Regions from separate parts of the Sporosarcina sp. P16b genome, predicted to be linked through region 2. Evidence: riboswitches for the same ligand, from Rfam matches in the RefSeq annotation. Region 2 holds a riboswitch; the other holds the start of a gene.
The links. A riboswitch is a leader RNA that binds a small molecule or an ion and turns the genes downstream of it on or off. The one in region 2 is predicted to bind lysine.
Positions count from the first base shown of each region.

Region 1: linked by a shared signal. The riboswitch ahead of CSV77_RS12610 (Na+/H+ antiporter NhaC family protein) and the one ahead of dapA (4-hydroxy-tetrahydrodipicolinate synthase) in region 2 are both predicted to bind lysine.

Region 1 covers NZ_PDYO01000012.1:30,371-42,150, forward strand. The annotation lists gene CSV77_RS12585 (TIGR01457 family HAD-type hydrolase) at 1-290, opposite strand, end outside; gene CSV77_RS12590 (DUF86 domain-containing protein) at 287-733, opposite strand; gene CSV77_RS12595 (YutD family protein) at 834-1,184, opposite strand; gene lipA (lipoyl synthase) at 1,203-2,168, opposite strand; gene CSV77_RS16795 (methionine/alanine import family NSS transporter small subunit) at 2,447-2,581, opposite strand; gene CSV77_RS12605 (sodium-dependent transporter) at 2,582-4,102, opposite strand; gene CSV77_RS12610 (Na+/H+ antiporter NhaC family protein) at 4,263-5,831, opposite strand; lysine riboswitch at 6,023-6,198, opposite strand; gene yunB (sporulation protein YunB) at 6,254-7,021, opposite strand; gene CSV77_RS12620 (bifunctional metallophosphatase/5'-nucleotidase) at 7,069-8,448, opposite strand; gene CSV77_RS12625 (sulfite exporter TauE/SafE family protein) at 8,454-9,278, opposite strand; gene CSV77_RS12630 (DUF72 domain-containing protein) at 9,278-10,138, opposite strand; gene CSV77_RS12635 (rhodanese-like domain-containing protein) at 10,312-10,665, opposite strand; gene CSV77_RS12640 (glutaredoxin family protein) at 10,830-11,066, opposite strand; gene CSV77_RS12645 (hypothetical protein) at 11,221-11,568, shown strand; gene CSV77_RS12650 (NAD(P)H-dependent flavin oxidoreductase) at 11,637-11,780, opposite strand, start outside.
Region 2 covers NZ_PDYO01000003.1:43,737-55,516, reverse strand. The annotation lists gene CSV77_RS05985 (YARHG domain-containing protein) at 1-100, shown strand, start outside; gene CSV77_RS05975 (tetratricopeptide repeat protein) at 650-1,867, opposite strand; gene grpE (nucleotide exchange factor GrpE) at 1,952-2,542, opposite strand; lysine riboswitch at 2,830-3,007, shown strand; gene dapA (4-hydroxy-tetrahydrodipicolinate synthase) at 3,123-4,016, shown strand; gene CSV77_RS05960 (sigma 54-interacting transcriptional regulator) at 4,496-6,217, shown strand; gene CSV77_RS05955 (iron-containing alcohol dehydrogenase) at 6,340-7,515, shown strand; gene CSV77_RS05950 (CoA-acylating methylmalonate-semialdehyde dehydrogenase) at 7,549-9,009, shown strand; gene CSV77_RS05940 (transposase) at 9,453-10,058, shown strand; gene adhP (alcohol dehydrogenase AdhP) at 10,323-11,336, shown strand; gene CSV77_RS05930 (hypothetical protein) at 11,552-11,780, shown strand, end outside.

The sequences.
Region 1 (11,780 bases), on a different contig from region 2:
CCTTCTTCACCAATCATCATGACATTTGCACCGTCATAATGTTGTTTGCAATAACGAGCCAGTGTGGTGGCTGAATTCATGATGAAATCAGTTTCTGTACTCACACCAAAACTTGCTAGTTTCTTCTGTTGCGCAGTACGTGTCAAGGCAGCGTTATTCGTAATGAAATATGTTCCCCTACCCTCAGCTTGGCACGCCGCAACGAAATCTACCGCTTCTTGGATAGGTTCACTACCACGATACATCGTGCCATCCAAATCGAAACAATACGCTTTATATTGTCTCATCATTCTGTCGGAAGAAACGCCGAGACTGGACCTAATTCATTCGTTAAGTAGTCTCGAACTTGTCCTGGGAATTGTTGTAGTTCGTTAAGCGTCTCGCGAATGGATTGTACTACTTTATCCGCATCGACTTCCACGAATTGGCGGACAATCATTGGGCGTAATGAAATGAATGCCTTTAATGGAGTGGCTTGCTCGGATAGGATCACTTTTTCATCTTCAAGAATATCGATTATATCGTCGTAACTTCCAGGATCACGCATGATGAATCCGTCGATCATAGAATTACCTACGTCAATGATTCCTTCAATCAAACCGTGTGCAATTCGCTCTAAAGCCAGCTTATTTACATCGCTTTGTAGCCAGTTCGTTTCCTTTTTGAAAATATCGATCAACTGTTCCATATACACTAATGTTTTATTGATTTGGTTTTGATCTACAAAATACATACTGTTCTTCCTCCTCATATACCTCATACTTCTATCTTACCATATTTATTGCGAAACGAATGAAGGCTCCGAGCTAATTTGCCCGAAGCTTTCATTTTTATTAGTCTGTTTTTGAAGTAGATGGCGTTTCAGAATGTACTTCGTCCACCGCTTCGACTTCCGTTAGTTCCGCTTTTACTTTTCCAATCTTTTTCAAGATAAAATAAGCACAACCGAAATTACAGTATTCATAAATATAATCTTGGACAGTACTAATTTTCGTTTCATATGTGGATTTGGAATTACGGTCATCAAAAAAGCCTTTTAATCGTAATTGACCATATCCCCAGTCACCCAAGATAAAGTCATACTTTAACAGTACTTCGCTAAAGCGTTCGTTCAAGGCTTCTTCATCAAACCCATCGCGAAACTCTTCTGCAATTTCATATTGCATATTCTCTACAATAACCATTCTCTGCTTCACTTCCATTTAACTGCTCGCTTGTCCTTCAAGTTTCAGCAGTTCGTCACCTTGGCGCTGTTTTTCTCTGGCCGAAGCATTAACTTGCTCGTCTGCGTGGTAACTTGAACGCACAAGCGGCCCCGCCTCACAATGAGAGAATCCTTTAGTCATTGCGATTTTCCGCAACTCACCAAACTCGTCAGGCGAATAGTATTTTACGACTTTAGCGTGTTTTTTTGTTGGTTGCAAGTATTGACCAATTGTCATGATATCTACGTTGTGTGCACGCAGATCATCCATTGTCTCAATAATTTCTTCCATTGTTTCTCCAAGTCCTACCATTAGTGAAGACTTTGTCGGGATCTCGGGATACATGTTTTTGGCACGTTGAAGTAATTCAAGTGAACGATCATATGTTGCACGCGCACGAATTCTCGGTGTTAAACGGCGTACTGTTTCAATATTATGATTGAGGATATCTGGTTTTGCATCCATCAAACGTTGCAAGTTCTCTATATCTCCACCCATATCCGATGGTAATACTTCAATAGACGTAAATGGATTCTTCCTGCGTATCGCACGAATGGTTTCCGCGAAAATTGCAGAGCCTCCATCTTTTAGATCATCGCGTGCTACGGCAGTAACAACGGCATGTTTCAAATTCATCAATTCAACTGATTCCGCTACGCGTTCCGGTTCAGCGGTGTCAAGTTCATTAGGTAAACCTGTTTTAACTGCACAGAAACGACATGCCCGTGTACACACAGCCCCTAAGATCATAAAGGTAGCTGTACGTCGCTCTCCCCAACACTCATGAATGTTCGGACAACGCGCTTCTTCACAAACGGTATTCAAGTTTTTTTCGCGCATTAATTTCTTTAAACCTGTATAGTTCTCATTGGTGTTCAGCTTAATTTTCAGCCAATCCGGCTTTCTAACATGCTCAGATTTTCTTCCAGTTTCAGGTTTGCATGACAACACTACCGACTCCATTCTGTTGATAGATTCTTCTCATGTCAATGTAACATAAATTCAGATAACCTTCAATTATAGATGACACAAATTGCAAGCAATAAGGTAAGCGAGTAGAAATTTGGAATAGGATGACTGATTTTGGATTTCCGCTGTTGTGGTGGATGATTTCTTATACGCGTGGCTTTGACCCCTTCCATTACTTAAGCATCCTCCTGCAGCGTCGATCAACGGTGCACTCACCAACTTACAAAAAAACACCTGCAACCATATTTCCGGTTACAGGTGTCCATCGTTTACTATTCGATTTTGAATTTCTTTCGAAACTTACTGAGGATTGTAGCGTAAAAGATGCTAATAAATAGACCGCCCCAGATGATTGTCACACCAAGTAGCATCATGAGAATTGCAGAGCCGCTCATTCCTGTATCCATTTATAGCCCCCCTTTATCTTCTTCATAATCTGTTGTAATTCGTGTGTTGTCTTTCCACTTTAATGACGTGAAAACGATCGACATCACAAATGCGCCAATTGCTACCGGCCAGCCAATCGTCCATAAGAACGATGTAGGATATCCTTCATAGTTTTCTGCAATGTTATCTTTGATGAGGAAGAATAACATCGTACCCAATACTATTGGTGTGATGAATGATAAAGATACTTTCCACCACCAGCCAAGACGAATATCTGATACTGCGTTAGCATGCTGTTCGAACAGGCCAAGTTTTCTGAACACCCAAGCCAGTAAGACCACTTCAATTAGACCGATGACTGCGATACCAAATTGGTTGATAAAGTAATCCGCTACGTCTAAGAAGTATAAACCACCGTTCGTTGCATACAGCAGGGAGATGACGGCTGATAATCCGACACCGATCGTCACCGAACGACTTCTTGAAATGTTGAATTTATCTGCCATACCTGCGATGTACGTTTCACAAATCGAGATGAGTGATGTGATACCAGCAAGTGTCAGCGACAGGAAGAAGAATGCACCGAACAGGCCATTTAATCCAGGCATTTGATTAATGATTTCAGGGAATACGACGAACGCAAGCCCTACACCTGCCGTAGCTACGTCTGCTACGTCTACACCTTGATTCGTTGCCATGAATCCTAGTACCGCGAATACTCCGATACCTGCCAGTAACTCGACAGAAGAGTTTGCAAAACCTGTAATAAAGGCGTTATTTGTAATATCGGATTTCTTTGGTAAATAACTAGAATACGTGATCATAATGGCAAATGCGATCGATAAACTGAAGAAGATATGTCCATACGCTGCAACCCATACACGAGGGTTCAGTAACTTATCGACATCCGGTTTAAAGAACGCATCCAGCCCAACCATAGCCCCATCAAGTGTGATGGCGCGGATGACGACAAATAAGAAGAGTAAGAAAAGAACAGGAATAAATATCCGATTCGCTAATTCAATCCCTTTCTTGACACCACCGATTAGGATGATGTAACAAATCACCCAGACAAGTAATAAGGGTAATACTACACCTCCAACGAGTCCTCCGACTTCTCCTGGTTTATCCGCTAGGCTCAGAACATCTCCGAAGAAGAATGCTTCCGGATCTTTCCCCCACGATAAACTAAATGAGTAGACGGTATATTTCATAGCCCATGCAATGATTACGGCATAATAGGTAGAAATAACGAAGGATACAAAGATCCCCCACCAGCCTAGAAACTCGGCTTTTTTTCCATTCAATCGGAAGAATGAAAGAGGGGCTGATCCACGATATTTATGTCCAATCGTGAATTCCATGATCAGGATCGGAATACCTGCTGTTAATAGTGCAAATAAGTACGGGATAAAAAATGCGCCGCCGCCATTTTCATAGGCAACATAAGGAAAGCGCCAAATGTTTCCGAGTCCTACAGCCGAACCCACTGCAGCCAGTATAAAACCAGCTCTCGTTCCCCACTGTGAACGATTTTCCATACAACTTCACCTCTTTTTTGTTATTTTACAAAACTTTTACCATTTGATTTATTCTGACAACTCTAGTTCTGTATATTTAGTATAAACAGCCTAATTAGAGATGTCAAAACAAATTTAGACTAAGAATGAAGTAATTATCACTCTTAGTCTAAACGGTAAACTATGCTATTTGTTCTGGGTGTTTCTTACCTTTGGCGCTTAAATACGCGAATAAAACTATTAGAGTAATAATAACAGCCGCTAAACCGATCCACACAGAACCCGTCAGCCCGAGCACAACATACCCAATTGCTGCTACAGCAGCTGCGACAAGCGCGTAAGGTAATTGTGTGGACACGTGATCCATATGGTTACAACCTGCTCCAGTAGAGGAAAGAATAGTCGTATCAGAAATCGGTGAACAGTGATCTCCAAATACTGCGCCTGCAAGTACTGCCGCCAATGCCGGTAATAATAAATCAGGTGCTGCATTGACCATAATAGTACCCGCAATTGGCATTAAGATACCGAAAGAACCCCATGAGGTACCTGTCGAGAATGCCATTAATCCCGCTAATATGAAGATCAATACCGGAAGGAACGTGACAGGAATATTCAATTGCTCTACCATGGTAGAAAGGAATAGACCTGTATCTAAGGAAGCGATTAGCTCAGTCAATCCCCAAGCGAAAATTAAGATGAGAATGGCAGGCATCATCGCTTTCACTCCGCTAATCAATGCACGCCACATCCATGATACACTTGCTGTTTCGTTCTTTTTCATTTGTAGAATATATAACAACATAGCTAGCAAAGTAGCCGTAACACCACCAATTACCAAAGAGAACGGTACATCAGTGTTTTCAAATATTGCCCAGATATCGAAAACGCCCGCTTCTTTATAGCCAGTAACAATCATCATGCCGAGCGTTACCACAATCAACGTCACGATCGGGGCAACCAAATCGCGAACTTTGCCGTGCGTATGCTCAGGGAATTCTTCCTTTAGCTGACCTGGAATTTCTTTATCTTGATCATAAAGTTCGCCTTCATTCATGGCACGGTCTTCATGTTTCTTCATTTCAAAGAAGTCATTATTCGTCCAAGCAAAGAAGAAGACCATGGACAATGTCGCAATGACATAGAAGTTCATCGGCGCCATCAAAATAAATGCCGTTAATGGCGAATAGCTCACCGCTGCTGTCGTACCTAAAATAAGTGCAAGTTGTCCAATCAAGAATGCGCCCCAACTCGAGATGGGTGACACGACACAAATAGGTGCTGACGTTGAGTCAATGAAGTATGCCAATTTCGCACGAGAGATTTTGTGCTGATCTGTAATGGGTCTTGCAATCTGTCCAACTGCCAAGGCATTGAAGTAGTCATCCACAAAAATTGCAATCCCTAGCCCCATCGTCAACAGCTTCGCACCACGTTTTGTACGGATGCGTTTAACTGCCCAGCGTGCAAATGCGGCGCTCCCTCCTGATAAACTGACGAATGCCGTAATGACACCTAGTAATAATAGAAATAACATAATAAATATATTGTATGTATTGAGCCCGCCATCCCAAAACGAAACTGTCATGGCCCTCCATACACCTTTTAGTGTCTCAAACGGAGCAAAGTTCGCTAAAAGTAAAGCCGCTGTAACAATTCCCGCTCCTAATGATAATAATACTCTCCTCGTCGCCAACACCATCACGATGGCGATAATAGGAGGCAAAATAGAGACCCATGTTCCGATCATTGTAATTCCCCTCTTTCTAGTTGCTAGATGATATCGAAATGCAGAAGATCTATCGAAGAGTGGAAAGCAAATACTATCCTGTAATTCCTTAATTTACCGATAAAAAAAGCCAACCCCACAGGCAATAGCATACGTGTAGGAGTCGGCCAGTCAATTGATCAAGCAATACATTCATAAATCGCAGTACAATTGGCAACTGTAGCTCTCCATACATTTATCGCTGTATGACAGTGTCATTCCTCTTTGAAATGACCCCAACTTGAGAAGTTGACTCTTCTCAAACTTCGGCATTGTCTCCTTTCGCTCGCGGTCATAGATGTCACTCTCTCGCCAGGTACTTATAAACAATGCAGCCTCTACGTAAGTCTCGATATTCTTCTGTTCTTAGTGTAGCAATAATCGACTTTGTTCACAATAGCCTTTTACTCCGTCTTCTCTAGCGGAACTTCGATTTGTGCTGGCGTTTGCTCTCCTTTTGAATAAATTTGTGGTACCTTTCCTCTGATCAAGCCAATTGCAATCGGTATTTTCTGCTCCACTACACTTCTGCTAGTTGCTAGCGGAACGATAATCTGCACATTGACTTGTAACATCAGATACACTTCCACATAGGCATTATTAATACCAAATTCACGAATATCGGTTTCTACTGTTGCATGTACATCTCCAATGACGTGGAAGCGGATCGGGATTTTCGGCCCCAAATTACCGAGCAATGGAATATTCGCGGCTTGCCCAATCGGAACGAAAAATACAATACCTTGTTCTTTTTCCATACGATCAGGATTGTACTCAAGATCTCCGAGTGGCGGTAGCATATCGAGATCTCCGCCTTCTGCGCGCTCCAGATGATTTTCAACAAGCTGATGAATTTCTGACATGACCTGGCTGATGATTTCAGCGTTAAACTTCGTTGTCACCGTATCTGTTGTATCATCGGGAACATTTTCTATAATTTCATTGACATCGTAGACGCTGGTGGATCGATTGTTAATGGCTTGACTGATCACGTAACTGGCTATTTTCTGCGTTTGCACTTCGGCATATTGTGTATAGATTGGCGTTAGCTGTTTATTGACCGTATAGAAAAATATCGCCACTCCCACCATGATGGTCGGGATGACAAAGCGCAGTATGGTTTTTCCATAATTAAACTTCTTTGGTCGTTTTTGATTCGTATAAAACCGCATGAAAACGCCTCCTACTTCACATTATGCGAAATAGGAGGCGGACATAACTAACGCTCATTGAAATATTTCCTTCCATACCAACCGAGGATATCGCGAAGCATTTCCGGCATGATATATTCTTTCTTCGCTTCTTTTAATACTGGATAGAAAAAGCCAAACGTGAACATATCAAGTGTTGCCAACGTGTACATTTTACCGGGTTCTACCAAACGGTTGCCTGCAAATAATTGTCCGTCCGTGTTACGGTATAAGTGTTCATGTATCATACTACCCATCAGCGTCCCACGAAATCCTAAACCTTTTATCGGAAGTTCCGTCCACTTCGGATCAAGTGATTGCTCATAGACTGTCAGCAAATCCATGCCATCTAAATGAATGAGGCAAGGATTGATAGGGTGTGGCAATAAAGAGTGCAAATCCCCTTTTGTCACCCAGCCTTTATCTAAACTACCAAGGAAAATACCCGCGTTGAAAAGCGCACAGTCGGCATCAAGATACGTAAGTAACGCGCGACCAAACAGCGAGGATAATGGACTGTCTCCTGTAAGACGCTGTGATAATGGAGATGGATTATAAAACACGGGCACTTCTAGTGTCTCTTCCCCTTTAGCAAATAAGGTATTCACCTGTTCCATATCCTCTTCTGACATTTCCATCATCTGTGTTGGAAAAACCTCTGCTTTCATATGAACGACTTGACCTGTCATACGGTCTATATTGATCTGGACGTGACCGACATACTGACCGAATTTTTCTGCTGCCGCAAGTAGCGTGTCGTCAATCCATTCACCATTTTGTAATAAATGGTGCGTGTGTGCTCCTAAAATCACATCGATCTCGGGGCATTGCGCAGCTAAAATACGATCTTCATTGATTCCTAAATGCGAGAGACAGACGATGACATCGCATTTAGGGCGCAAGTTGCGGGCCATTTCCCGCAACGCCGCGTGCGGTTCGCTTACGCACCAGCCTAGTTGTTCATAAAAATCATAGTATGGCGCTGTGGCACCGATGACACCGACGCGCACACCTTCAGAGGTCTCGAGTATTGTGGACGTCTTCGCCCAGTATGGTAACTTACCACCCTGTTCAGTCAAGTTGCAGAGCACTACATCAAAGTGCGCATCTTCATATAATCTATTTAAGGCTTCCTTTGACATGGTGATTCCTTCATTATTGCCTATCGTTACTGCGTCGTATCCTGCTTTGTTTAATAATTCAATATTTCCTTTCCCTTCTGTTCCTTCGGTAAACGGATGAGACCGATCAATATGGTCTCCAATATCAAATAGAAAACAATGCTCCCCATTCTCTTCAGCTTGTTGCTTCCGCTTAGTAAGAAAGTGATGAATTTGCGGCCAATTCTCGAAATGACTATGGACGTCATTTGTGTGGTAAATATGGATCGTTGCTACCGTCTCCTTCATATGTGTCAACCCCAAATCCCCTCATAGATGGAACGAAGTCCAAAGACGAGTAAAATGATGCGTATGACTAAAACCAATGTATCTGATTTCATTTTGCTGTTTAAATAGGCGCCGAGCATGCCACCAAAATAAGCGCCCGGCACGACAGGTATCGTATACAGCCATGGCACATGACCGAGTGAAATATGAGATACCGAGTTAACGATTGCTGATAAAAACACCATAAGCATAGATGTCGCAACAGCGACGTGTGGCGGGAACAAGAATAGTAAAATCATTGCCGGCACAATCATCGTACCGCCACCTATTCCGAATAAGCCCGACGTAAATCCAATGAACAATGCCAATAAGATGGCAAACCAAATGGGGTAGCCATAGATATGTGTTTTACCTTGAGGATCAGTAAACTTAATCTTTTTTCCATTGTCTACAAACCATCTAATCGGTTTCAAATATTTTCTCGTTACTAACAGTGTAGATAAAATGATGAGCAATATGCCAAAATATAAATTAAATGAGGACAAACTTACGCTTTTATTGACTAGCGCTCCGAGGATGATACCCGGTATACTCGCGGCGAAAAATAACCATGCACTGCGATAATCAATCGTCTTTACTTTCATATAAGACAGTGTCGATCCAAGTCCATTCGCAATCATCATGATGACCGATAAGCCCACTACACTTTGCGGTGTAATATCAGGAATCATTCCTAAATTTAATCCGACAAACAATGTGACAGGAACCAAGATGGTTCCTCCACCGAGGCCCGCAATCGAACCGATAATACCCGATGCTAAACCTATTAAGGCGAGTACTACAAATTCCATCAGTGATCCCCCTCAAATAAATCCAGTTGCTTGGTGAGAGGCTGACCGTATTCTATGTTAAGTAATCGTGCAAATTGTTTGGCGTTCTTCGCTGCATGCTGGCCGGAGTTATTATTAAAGATGACAAATACGTCTTCAGTCTGCTTCTGAAGATGTTTCACGATGTCACGCATACTCTCTAACTCTTTTTCATTATAATCATAAAGATAGCGGACTTTACGCCATGCTTTACTATCTCCCGTAGTATTTACCCACCCTTTATCATTGCGACCGTGAAGACGTAACAAAACTTTCGGATCCGTTGCAACTGGGACTAGCGGCACACTTCCGTCCCCTACTTGCGGCTCATCACAAACGACATGGATGATGTTCAAGTCTTTCAGAAAGTCGAGTGTTTTCTCTCGATAAGCTGGAGAATACCACGTTTGATTGCGAAACTCTACAGCAATCGGCAACGGCTGTAATTGTTCATGCACATAGCGAATGCGATCCACATTTTCCTTCTTACAATCGAACCAAGGTGGAAACTGTACCAGTACCATCGCAAGCTTCCCCGCTTCAACAAATGACGTCAGGGACAGCTTAAACAGCGAGAACATCTCCTCTTCAGATTCATATGGTAACTTTCCGCGCTGATGACCTGTAATACCCTGATACGCCTTCACGACAAATTGAAAATTAGCGGGCGTTTCCTCTGTCCATTTATCCATAACTTTCTTCGATTGTATAGCATAAAACGTCGAATCTAGCTCAACGATTGGAAAGTGTTTACTATAATCTAGTAGTTTTTTATTCGCGACTGTATTCTCATTGTATAGACTTGGATGGTCTCCCCACCCTGTCAGACCAACATGTATCATGGAAAGCCCTCCTCTTATGATCTTTAGCTTAGTGTATCATATCTCATGTATTTTCGGAAAAATCATACTTCCTGATTTGGTAGTATGATTTTCTATAATTCGCCTAGTCAACCGATTTTACTTTCACGCAAAAAAGCGTCCCGAGATAGGATCTCCGAGACACTTCTTTAGTATTAATCTTGCCACGCGCTCATTCCCCCGCGTACATTCGTTACATTCACGAATCCTGCTTTTTTCAGTTGGCTTGCTGCATTGGCACTACGCATGCCGCTTTGACAGATGACGATGACTTCTTGATCTTTCTTCAATGTTCCCATCTGTTTTGAAAGCAAATTCAAAGGAATATTTTTAAATTTCTTTATATGGCGTCCTGAATATTCAGCTGGTGTCCGCACATCGATACATTGGACGTTTTGATCGTTCACTCTATCTTTTAATTGTGCAGTCGAGATTGAACGCACGCCTTTTGCAGGCTTCATACGCCAAACTACGAAGCCGACGAAGAGTGCTATGATGATCCATTCCATAATTAATGCCTCCTATTAGTGAGTCCATTCGATGATGACGAGAATGACTCCCATCACCGCAAATGCTATATGGCCAAGACAAAAGCGCGGAAATACGTTCTTTTCCATTTCTTCGGCCGATTGAATTGTACAGTTTCGATTGAATAAAAACCGTTTACATGTATTCATGCGTCTAGTGCAGCGTGAATACTTGCTGGATCAAAGCCGATAATCCATTTTCCATTCAACTGTGTTTGTGGAACGCCCATCTGTCCGGTTAGTTCCATCAGACGCTCCCCTTCTGCAGGATTTGTAGAGACATTGATCGTCTCATAAGGCACATGGATTTCATCCAGATAATTCGTCATCATCGTACAATAAGGACAAGTAGATGATACATATACGGTTGCTTTTTCAGACATGTGAAAAACTCCTTTTCATTTGTATTTGTATCTATTATATACCCCGCACGGTATATAATCAATGAATTGATTTGTATGTATGAAGGAATTTTCTTTAGTGCAAAGCATTCTATTATATAGAGGTAACCAAATAAATAAGAAAAGATGGATGAACATGAGCGACGTACTTTTACAACAAATTTTAAGTGAAATGAAAGGCATTAAAACTGACATCTCTTTGATTAAGTCAGATGTTAGTGCACTAAAATTACATGTCGAAGTTCTCAATACAGACATGTCAGAAGTGAAAATAGAACGGCAACTGACAAATAAACGGTTGTCTTCTATTGAAACTAAACAGGATACAATTTACATGAACTATGTTTCTTTAACTGAAATACAAACTAAAACCCTCTCCTTACTCGAACAACTCCAAACTGATGTAGAATTCACCTATCAAAAGACCGCAATGAATGATTTAAAAATCAACCGTATTGAAACAAACTCCACTCACAAACACTAAGCAGGCAAATAAAAAAACAAGCGTGTCTGGATGGACATACTTGTTTTTAACGTGATTCTTTTTCTTTATTATGTGCTCGCTGTATTCACTCTATCTCCTACCAACTTATCCTTTGCCTCATGGTACTGCTGTGCTAATTGTGCGACGTATTCTTTCGTAGGTTGAACTTTATCGATGATGCCAATTCCTTGACCACAGCCCCAAATATCTTT
Region 2 (11,780 bases):
CTTTGGCTCACAGTCTTGGTACGAACCGAACCCATCCTTTGACGGAAAGATGACCGAGTGGGAGAAACATAATATTGAGTTGATTCAATCACTGGAATAACAGAAGGAGCAATCCGCGAAGTTAGTTGACTTCGCGGATTGCTCCTGTTTTTGTGGTTTGGGTGGATTGGCGCGGTTTGGCGTGGGAATAGCGCGGTATGGATGCACAATGGCGCGGTCTGCACTGACTTTAGCGCGGTGTGGACGCACAATGGCGCGGTCCGCCCTAACTTTAGCGCGATGCGGACACCCAATTGCGCGGTCCGCCCTGACTTTGGCGCGATGCTGACACGGAATTGCGCGGTATGCCCCGACTTTAGCGCGATGCGGACACCCAATTGCGCGGTCTACCCTGACATTAGCGCGGTATGGACGCACAATGGCGCGGTCCGCCCTGACTTTAGCGCGGTATGGACGCACAATGGCGCGGTCCACCCTAACTTTAGCGCGGTGCGGGCGCTCAATTGCGCGGTCTACCCTGACATTAGCGCGGTATGGACGCACAATGGCGCGGTCTGCCCTGACTTTAGCGCGGTATGGACACACAATAGCGCGGTCCACCCCAACTTTAGCGCGGTATTCACACACAACCGCCCGACCCCAAGCCAACTCAGCTAGCCGCCTCTTCTTCCTCCCCACTCTCACCCTCCACTACCAACTTCTTCATTGCCCTCGCTTCATAAGTCACCCAATCTTCATTCGACTTATGAATCAATTCATCCAGAATCGACACAGCTTGAGTCTCCTTGCCAAGCTGCCACAAAGCGCGGCTTTCTTGAAGACGGATACCTTCTCGATAAGGTGATTCCTGATAATTCACATCTTGTTCTTGTCGGAAAGCTTTCGCGATTTCCACTACATCTTCATATTTCTGCTCACGCAAATAACTCGAAGCTAGGAAGTACGAGGCATCATCCGTAAAGTAATCACTTTCTTCCGTACGTACAGCATATTCCAAATACGCAACTGCTGCTGGGAAGTCTTCTTTTAAAAATTGCCTGTAGCCTTCATTATAATACGTTTTTGCCGCTTCATTTGAAACAAATTCAAGCTCTGCTTCTTCTGTAGGTTTTGTGACTACCTTTTCAACCGGCTTTTCTTTCTTCGGCACATCCTCCATAATAACCGGCTTTTTCACCGCTGCTGTAGTTGGCGACTCCGTTGCGGTTTCAGGCTGTGCAAAGAGATTGGCTAATAACCAGACGACGAATACCAACAGGACAGTCGCAACACTAGCAAGGAATACTACCGCCTCTTTTTTCAGCTTGCGCTTTCGCTTAGGCTTTGGAACCGGTCGTGGGATATCTGGACGCGGAGGTTCTGCCGCCACGACACGTTTAATTGTCGGATCATCAAGCGCATACAAAGGTAACCCCGCCGTATAGCGAGATAATGTGCCACTTTCATAACGTGCCAACAAGACCGTTTTCATACGATATAATTCAATTGGGATGGGTAATTTTCCTGCTAGTTGCATCGCGTGATCTATGATATGTAACGCTTTTTCGCCAAATCCTAGCTGAATTTCCGATACTGCATCGTTATATTTAGCGATGATCTGCGTATACGTATCCCAATTGTCGGTAATCGTTTGTTGTAACTTGACGGCATGTAGCTCCTCGCTATCTAGTTCCTTCAAGTAGGCCAATGCCACATGCAAATTTCCGACCTTGCTCTCAAGCAATGCTTTATGCCACAGAATCTGCTTGCGGCTCACATTTAGCTTTTCCAGTTCACGTATCGTATCAAGCGCTAATGTGTAACGTTTCTGTCGTATTTCTTGTTGCATTTGTTGAATCAGCATGGGAACGTTAGTGAATGAACTCATTGAATCACCTCCACCTACTAAACGGGCGTACGTAGTGACTCACCCATTGATCAATTGTTATGCTCGTCATACACGTTCCCCCTTTTACGAAACCGTTTTCACTAGTGCATCTTGAATGACTTGACCTTCTATTGAAAAGGCTCTGCGGAATACAGCCGCCACTTTAAAACGCTCAATCCCTTGCGCTTCTTCTTCGGGTATTGTGCCAACCGCTTCCATATAGCTTTCATCGAAATACTCATCGTACACCGGCAACTCTGTTATGCCGATTTCTTCAAGTAACAGATGCGCTTGATCCATCACTGCATCCAACTGTGCGATCAAATCGACCGATTCAGGATCAACCGTTTGACGTACGTCTTCAAATAAACTATAGATTTGCACTGCACGTTTAGCCATTTGAACGCGGTCTTCCCGTGCTTCATCTTGCAAACGCGTTATGGCCTCGTCTACGGGCAAAACAGCTTGATTGCTTTCGAACAATTCTTCTAGAGAACGAAAACTCGTCGATGTAAATTGCTGAAATTGCTTTAAATCTTCTTGCGTGACAGGCTTCTCGATAGGATCTACTTCGAAATCATCAATCGTAATTTTCTCCAACTGTAATAATTCTTTATCTAGTATACGCTGTAACTCTTCCGGCCTGTTATTCGCGGACTCATGTATAGTACTCATCGAATTCCCCTTTTCAGAAAACATATGTAATGCATAAATCAAGCAAGAAAAGCCCAGTTTACTCTTAGGCTATTATACTGATAAGATAGCACTTTTTGGAGGCTAACACAATACTGGGCGATGAATTGTCGAAGGAATGAGGCGACTTCAGTACACTTGTAGACGCATTGTTGCACGATGTGTCATTGATAGACAAAACATTCATCTAGAAAACTTATGGTTGCTATTTCTTCAGATACCAAGTACAGTAGGAATAATTAAACTTTCACTTATTTCGATAATTCGGAAATAAGGATAGAGGCGCAAAAACCATTAGTACGCAATCAGAGGATCATGAGGTCCTGTGAAGATTGTGGAAAGGGGAATTTGCCGAAGCGGCGAGACTCTCATGACCTCCAAGCTGATTCTGGACTGAACAAGTGCAGGATTGTCATATGGGAAACTGTATGGTGGGCTATCTCGTGCAAAGAAATAATTCATTATTTCAACGCAACAGCGAGCCTTCGTTGTTGCTTTTTGCGTTCAATTATATCGCCCCCACCTCTATGTTTTTTAATAAAATGATAGGATGTGGAGAATAATGAATTTCGGATCAATTATGACAGCGATGGTAACTCCGTTTGATGAAAGAGGAGACATCGATTACCCAGCAACAAAAACCTTAATCAATCACTTACTAGCCAATGGAACAGACGCACTAGTTGTCGCAGGTACGACAGGAGAATCCCCTACTCTAACCGCACAAGAAAAAGTGGATCTATTCAAATTTACCGTGCAAACAGTTGCAGGCCGTGCGCCGGTTATTGCAGGTACAGGAACGAACAGTACAAGAGAATCCATTGACTTGACGATCCAAGCGGAAGAAGCTGGCGTCGACGGAATCATGCTCGTTGTCCCGTACTATAATAAGCCTTGTCAAGAAGGGTTGTACCAGCACTTCAAGACGGTTGCCCAAACGACTACATTACCGATCATGCTGTACAATATCCCGGGACGTAGCGCTGTGAACATGTTGCCGGAAACGATTATCCGACTGGCTAACAACGTATCGAATATTACTTCTGTCAAAGAAGCGAGTGGTGACCTAGAAGCCGTAGCTGCGATTATCGAACATACTGGAGATGACTTCTTTGTCTACACAGGTGATGACGCGTCTACACTTCCTGTACTAGCTATTGGCGGCACGGGCATCGTGTCGGTTTCTGCTCATATTATAGGAAATGAAATGGCGGAAATGGTGCGCCACTTCAAAACTGGCAATACAAAGCAAGCCGCGACCATCTACCGTGGTCTATTGCCAATCATGCAAGCGATGTTTGCTGCACCGAACCCTTCTCCAACGAAAGCCGCGTTGAATTTGATGGGCGTACCGGTTGGTGGCGTTCGTTTACCGATGATGGCGTTACCTAACGAACAAGTAGAATCGTTGAAAGATCTTCTAGCGCTTCGAAACCAGACTGCAATCGGTCTTTGATTGACATAGAGAAAATACTTTTAGCTGCTGCGAGACGCCCATGTCATTTGGTCGTCTTGCGGCGGCTTTTTGGGTACCAGGCTTTTTTGGTACCAGGTCCCCACACAATTCTCACACAATTCACTTGGGGATGGTACCAGGTCCTCACACAATTCTCGCACAATTCAAATCCCAAAATACATAGAAATCGCAATCATCAACTGTAATAGCGGCAAAGATTCAATTCTTCAAACGGAAAATAGGAATCATTTGCACTTTCTGTTTTCTAACTACCATTCTTCTACTACGTCACCTGATCCTTATCTGGATACACAATTTCGTACAGAGTTTTCCGAATTGTTTTCAAGTTGTGTGGGGACCTGGTACCTCTTCCCCCTCATCTCTTCCCTCCCCTTCCCGAATTGTGTGGGGACCTGGTACCTCTTTTGAGCTATAATGAAGCAACACAAAGTAAAATAGATATCTTTCTGGAGGCTCTCATGTTTAAAGACACATTTATTGATACACTCATACAATTTGAAAGCGATAAAAAGTGGATGTCTGTAGCCAATTGGATGAATGAAAACCCGACAGTCATTCAAGCTGATAAAACATTGCTCGAAGCGGCTAAAGTTCTGAAGGAATTGAAAGTCGAGTTTCTTCCGGTTGTCGATTCGCACCATAGACCGATTGGCATGATGACTCTCCATCATGTACTCGAAGCATTCGTCAATGGGCACGACAAGCATATATTGCTTGAGACGATGTTGCCAATGCCAGTAGCGGAAGTGGATGAACAGACATTGCTGAGTGAACTTCCTTTTGACTCCAACGATGCTCGTATCTTTGTTGTGAAAAATCAACAAGGCGAACTCACTGGTCTATTAACCCAAAAGGAAATTTTCAAAGGACTGTCAGCATTAATGGAAAGTTATATACAGAATGAAAAAGTTTCGGATATTTTAACTGTCATACTTGAAAAAGCGTTTGAAGGAATTGCTGTCGTAGACGAAAAGGGGATGATTATTGAATTCAATAATGCATATAGTAAATTTACAGGCGTTCCCCGATCAAAGGCAATCGGAAGGCATGTAACAGACATCATCGAGAACACCAATTTACATGAAACCGTCCAAAAAGGGATGCCCGAAAGAGGCGTTCTACAAAATATACAAGGACAGGACATGGTCGTGCATCGAATCCCTGTCTGGAAGAACGGCAAAGTAGTCGCAGCCATTGGAATGCTGATCTTTGAAGGGGTTTCGGATATTTATCGAATCTATGAACGACTGCAATTGCAGAAAGTCATGAACGATACAGAACTCCCTCCCCTGTCATCCGAAGGCTTTTCGAGTCTTAATCAAATTATCGGAACGAGTGAAGCAATATCCGACTTAAAAAGAAAAGCTCGGACTGCCGCACGAACGCAAGCCGTAGTTTTATTATCAGGAGAAAAAGGCACGGGGAAAAACGCTTTCGCAGAAAGTATTCATCAGTTAAGCCCCCTCGCCTCCAAACCATTCACGATCATTCACTGTGCGGTACAGGGACCGAAAAAAGTGGAGGAACGGCTTTTCGGTAAGGGGGGAATTCTCACTTCCAGAGAGCCGAGCACACTGTACTTGCAAGATATAGATCGGTTATCCATGACGATTCAAATGAAGTTACTGGCCTTTTTAAAACAAGCCCCAGACGACTTTGCTATTCAACTCATTATTTCTTCTACACAGAATTTGCATGAATTAGCGGAAAGAGACTCGTTCAGTTCAGAGTTATACGCTCAATTAAATCCACTGCAACTATCTATTCCGCCACTACGCAACAGGAAAGAAGATATCCCGTACTTACTGTCGCATTATATGCAGGAAGTTTGTTTTTCCCATAAAATAGCCGAGAAGTCTTTCACAACGTCAGCTATTTCCTGCTTAATGAATTACCAATGGAAAGACAATATCGAAGAATTGATTGATGTGGTAGAAGACTTAGTTAGTGTAGTGGACTCCGCTAGTATCGACGTGACAGACTTGCCAAAAACGATTCTAGATCAACAAAGTATCTATACTTTGGAAACCGTCAGAGAAAAACAAGGCGTGGAAGAAAAAAAGATGATTCTTGATTTATTGGAGAAAACAGAAGGCAATAAGTCAAAGACTGCCGAGCTACTTGGAATTCATAGAACAACTTTATACAAAAAATTAAAAAAATTTAATATCTTGACCTGAGTGTAGCGCGAATGCTACACTCAGTTTATTAATAAAAGTGTAGCCTCAACGCTACACTTTTATTTTACTCTTTTCAAAAGCACTACTCTAGTACAAATAATAGTAGATGAGGAGCTGACTGAATGGGATCTTGCAAAACGTTTCATATGCCGTCGACGATATTGTATCAACAACATGCTTTTGCACAGGTTGGTGAAAGAGCAGTAGTTCTCGGTAAAAAAGCATTGATCATCAGTGATCAAATCATGCAGACGCTCGGTTACGTTGCCAATTGCCAAGATAAATTATCGGAACATTCCGTTAATAGTGTCGTTTTTCTTGGTGTAGCCTCTGAACCAAATGACCAATATGTAGAAGAGGCATTGCAATTGTATCAAGACGAAAAGTGTGACTTAATCATTTCATTGGGTGGCGGAAGCTGTATCGATACAGCGAAAGCGGTTGCAGTCGTCGCGACTAACGGGGGAAATATTGAAGAGTACGTAGGCATGAAGAAAATTGCGCACATCACACCTGTACCTCATATCGCCATTCCGACTACTGCAGGAACCGGTTCAGAAGCAACTGACGTAACAGTGATCACAAATTCGGCAACGACTGTCAAGATGATGATTAAACAACCTGCTTTCATGCCGAATATAGCCATCGTCGATCCGTTGCTGACTCTCTCATCTCCGCAAAAGGTCACAGCTGCGACGGGTGTAGACGCACTGAGTCATGCGATTGAAGCCTACATATCCAAAAAGTCTCATCCGATGACAGATATGATGGCTTTGTCGGCAATCCAGTTAATTTCAAAGAACTTGCAAGCAGCATTCACGGACGGTCAAAATATTGAAGCGCGAGAAGGCATGTCACTCGCTGCCCTCCAAGCTGGCAGTGCTTTTTCCAATGCATCTGTCTGTTTAGTCCATGGCATGTCCCGACCTATTGGTGCTCTATTTGATGTACCGCACGGTTTCTCGAATGCGATGCTATTGCCTGCCATACTGGAATATAGCAAAGATTCATGTATTGACAGACTGGCAGATATCGGTAGAATCTTTTCTCCCGAAGCATCGAAATTATCAGATGAAGATGCTGCAGACATTGCAGTACAATCCGTGAAAAACTTATGCAAATCATTAGATATGCCGAATCTCGAAAAATGGGGAATCCCTCGCAAAGAATTTGTAAGCGTTCTCACTAAGATGTCAAAAGACGCAATCGATAGCGGGAGTCCCAGCAATAATCCTAAAACACCTTCACAAGAGACCATTGAGGACTTGTATCAAGTATGTTATGAATACCAATTTTAATTTGACACATCATTACACTAGGAGGTCATTTATATGACTACGAATTCGACACTAACAGTACAAAACTATATTAACGGTGAATGGGTATCTGCTTCGACTGATCAGACAGAGCCTGTATTTAATCCTGCAACTGGAGAGATAGTGGCAAATGTTCCAATCTCGACAAAAGAAGATTTAGATACTGCAGTACAAGCTGCAAATGAGGCATTCGTTACGTGGAAAGAAGTAGCCGTTCCACGTCGCGCACGTATTCTCTTCAAATACCAACAACTATTAGTGGAAAACTGGGATGAACTCGCTAGAATCATCACTGTCGAAAACGGAAAGAACTTTACCGAAGCGCACGGTGAAGTACTGCGCGGAATTGAATGTGTAGAATTTGCTACAGGTGCCCCTACTTTGATGATGGGCGATAACTTACCGTCCATCGCGGTAGGTTTGGAATCCGGAACGTATCGCTATCCGATTGGCGTCATCGGTGGGATCACACCCTTTAACTTCCCGATGATGGTACCTTGCTGGATGTTCCCGATGGCCATCGCAACAGGTAATACATTTGTACTCAAGCCATCCGAGCGCACACCTATGCTAGCAAACCGCTTAGCTGAACTACTTGAAGAAGCTGGCTTACCTAAAGGTGTCTTTAATATTGTACACGGTGCACATGACGTAGTGAATGGCATGCTAGATCACGAACAAGTCGCTGCCATTTCATTCGTGGGATCTCAGCCTGTTGCCGAGTACGTGTACAAGCGTGGAACAGACAACTTAAAACGCGTGCAAGCACTCGCAGGAGCAAAAAACCACTCCATCGTATTAAAAGATGCGAACTTAGACAATGCCGCCACACAAATTATCAACGCAGCGTTCGGTTCAGCAGGTGAACGTTGTATGGCTTGTTCAGTCGTTGCGGTTGAAGATGCGATTGCGGATGAATTCGTTGAAACATTACGCAACAGAGCGAATGAACTGACAATCGGAAACGGTTTAGATGAAGGTATTTTCCTAGGGCCTGTTATTCGCGACGCACATAAAGAAAAAACAGAGCAATACATCGCAACAGGAGAAAATGAAGGTGCTACTCTGATTCGCGACGGTAGAGAAGACAGCGCAGCTAAAGGAAAAGGATACTTTGTCGGCCCGACGATCTTTGATCATGTAACGAGCGAAATGAAGATTTGGCAAGACGAAATTTTCGCACCTGTTTTATCGATCAGCCGCGTTAAAAACTTGGATGAAGCGATCCAATTATCAAACAAATCCAAGTTCGCTAACGGTGCTTGTATCTTTACAAAAGACGGCGGAAATGTGCGTAACTTCCGCGAAAACATCGATGCCGGAATGCTCGGATTAAATATCGGCGTCCCTGCACCGATGGCCTTCTTCCCGTTCTCCGGTTGGAAAGATTCCTTCTATGGTGATCTTCATGCGAACGGTAAAGACGGACTGAATTTCTATACACGCCAGAAAGTACTTACAGGTCGTTGGGAATAAAGATTTTGTGGGGATGGTGGGGATGTGGGATGGTACCGGTGGGGACTGGTGGTGGACGGTACCAGGTCCCCACACAATTCCCACGCAATTCGTGGGGACGGTACCAGGTCCCCACACAATTCTCACACAATTCGTGGGAATGGTACCAGGTCCCCACACAATTCTCACACAATTTGGGGATGGTACCAGGTCCCCACACAATTCTCGCACAATTCACTTGGGGATGGTACCAGGTCCTCACACAATTCTCGCACAATTCAAATCCCAAAATACATAGAAATTGAAATCATCTACTGTAATAACGGCAAAGATTCAATTCTTCAAACTCGCAACAGGATTCGTATGCACTTTCTGTTTTCCAAAATTCAATTTCGCCCTTTTGACCAAAATGAAACTTCTCCTCTATACTCAATAGATTCACAACCAACTAGGAGGAGAGATCAATGGCAAGACGTAAACGGAATTGGCGACCGAATGCATACTACCATGTCGTTATGCGCGGCAATAACAGACAGAATATCTACGCTACCGAAGAGGATATGCTACATGTGATGCGATGTATAGGTCATGCATCGATCGATTACCATTTTACTATTGTTGCGTTCTGTATCATGACAAATCATTATCACATTCTACTTCAATCTGAAGACAACCTATCCAACATCATGCGGCATATCAATCGGAAATACAGCGATTATTACGCTAAACGTTACGACTATGTTGGACAGCTTTATCAAGGTAGATATTATTCTAAGGAAGTAAAATCTACTTATGCTATGCTGGCCGTAAGCCGCTATATTCACCGAAATCCGATTGCAACAAAAACACCTATGGTCAAACATTTGGCTGAATACCCATTTAGTACATTCCCCAACTACCATTCTTCTACTCCGTCACCTTATCCTTATCTGGATACATCAAAACTCCCGGACTGCCTACCTCCACCATTCGAGAAAACCACAGCAGCTTACGTTACTTATTGTTTGATGGAAACAGAAGAAATATTGAATATCTACAATAGTCGTGACATTCTAGAAGTGCCTACGTAACTCTATTAAAAGAAATTCTGATACTACCACATTCAGATTTATCTGAATAGTTCTTGAATTGTGTGGGGACCTGGTACCGTTTAAACACCTTCTTCCTGAAAGACAGAAAGAAGGTGTTTTACATACTGTAGTATTTTTCACGTAACGTGTACTAATCTGTATTCCCCCGACGTATAGATAGTCCGTAAGAGAAAAAGGGAGGAATCATTCATGAAGCCAGCAATTCAAAACAGTAATGCAAGAGGGACTACAAAACAGACCACAATGAAAGCAGCGATCGTTAAAGAATTCCAGACAAAGTTGCAGATTGAAGACACACCAAAACCAACACCTGGAGCCGGTCAGGCACTAGTCAAACTAGAGGCATGCGGCGTCTGTCATACAGACTTACACGCGATCAACGGTGACTGGCCTGTCAAACCGAAACTTCCTCTCATTCCAGGTCATGAAGGTGTAGGAATTGTTGAAGCTATTGGACCGAACGTCACGGCTGTTAAAGTCGGAGATCGTGTCGGTATACCTTGGCTCTACTCTGCATGCGGTGAATGTGATTATTGTCTACAAGGGAAAGAAACTCTGTGCCACAATCAAGAAAACGGTGGTTATTCAGTGGACGGTGGATACGCGGAGTATTGCCTCGCAGCAGCGGATTATGTCGCGAAAATTCCAGAAAACCTCAGCTCTGTTGAAGCCGCACCCATCCTCTGCGCAGGTGTGACAACATATAAAGCGTTGAAAGTATCCGGTGCAAAACCAGGCGACTGGGTCGCGATTTACGGCATCGGCGGATTGGGCCACGTAGCGCTACAGTATGCGAAAGCTATGGGATTCAATGTAGTGGCGGTAGATATTGCGGATGAAAAGTTAGAGCTCGCGAAGAAACTCGGCGCTGACATAACAGTGAACGGCAAAAAAGAAGATCCTGCCGAAGCCATCCAACAACAAATCGGCGGCGTACAGGCGGCTATTAGCGTAGCTGTAGCCCAAGTACCTTTCGAGCAAGCGTATCGTTCCGTCAAACGTGGCGGCACATTGGTTGCGGTCGGATTGCCACACGAAGATTTACCGATCCCCATTTTCAACACCGTGTTAAACGGAATCACAGTAAAAGGTTCCATCGTGGGCACACGAATCGACATGAAAGAAGCGCTTGATTTTGCGGCACGAGGAAAAGTGAAAGCACAGATTGAAACGGCTCCCCTTTCCGATGTGAATGCAATTCTTGAAAAGATGGAAAAAGGGCAAATCAATGGCCGTATTGTGTTGACGTTTGATTGAATGTAAGTAGAGTCGGCACCACATAATCGCATATCGAGAGCATCACAACGAGGCTTCCTATCGGTTTATCGATGGGAAGCCTCGTTTTTTTAATGATGTAGTTGGTAGAATCGCATATTCTGTAGATAAATACTCTTTTATTATCGCAAACCGAGTGTATTGCATTACATCGCCTTGCTGAACGCTACATATAGTACAGCAAGGAGGTGAAATATATGTCGAAATGTGCAAAACTAAGCAATGAATGGCTTTTCTTCTTCGGGATTTTAGCCGGATATGCTTTGCTCGGCTTGTTTTTGATCGTTCCGGGCCTATTGGCAACTCTCGCTGGAAGCTTATTGCTATTTGCTCTTGCTGTAATTTTGGTGATCAGTATCGTCTTGTTCGCCTTGGCGATCATTTTGAAAGGCCTTTCCCGGCTGTTTCATATTCGTAAACACAAAT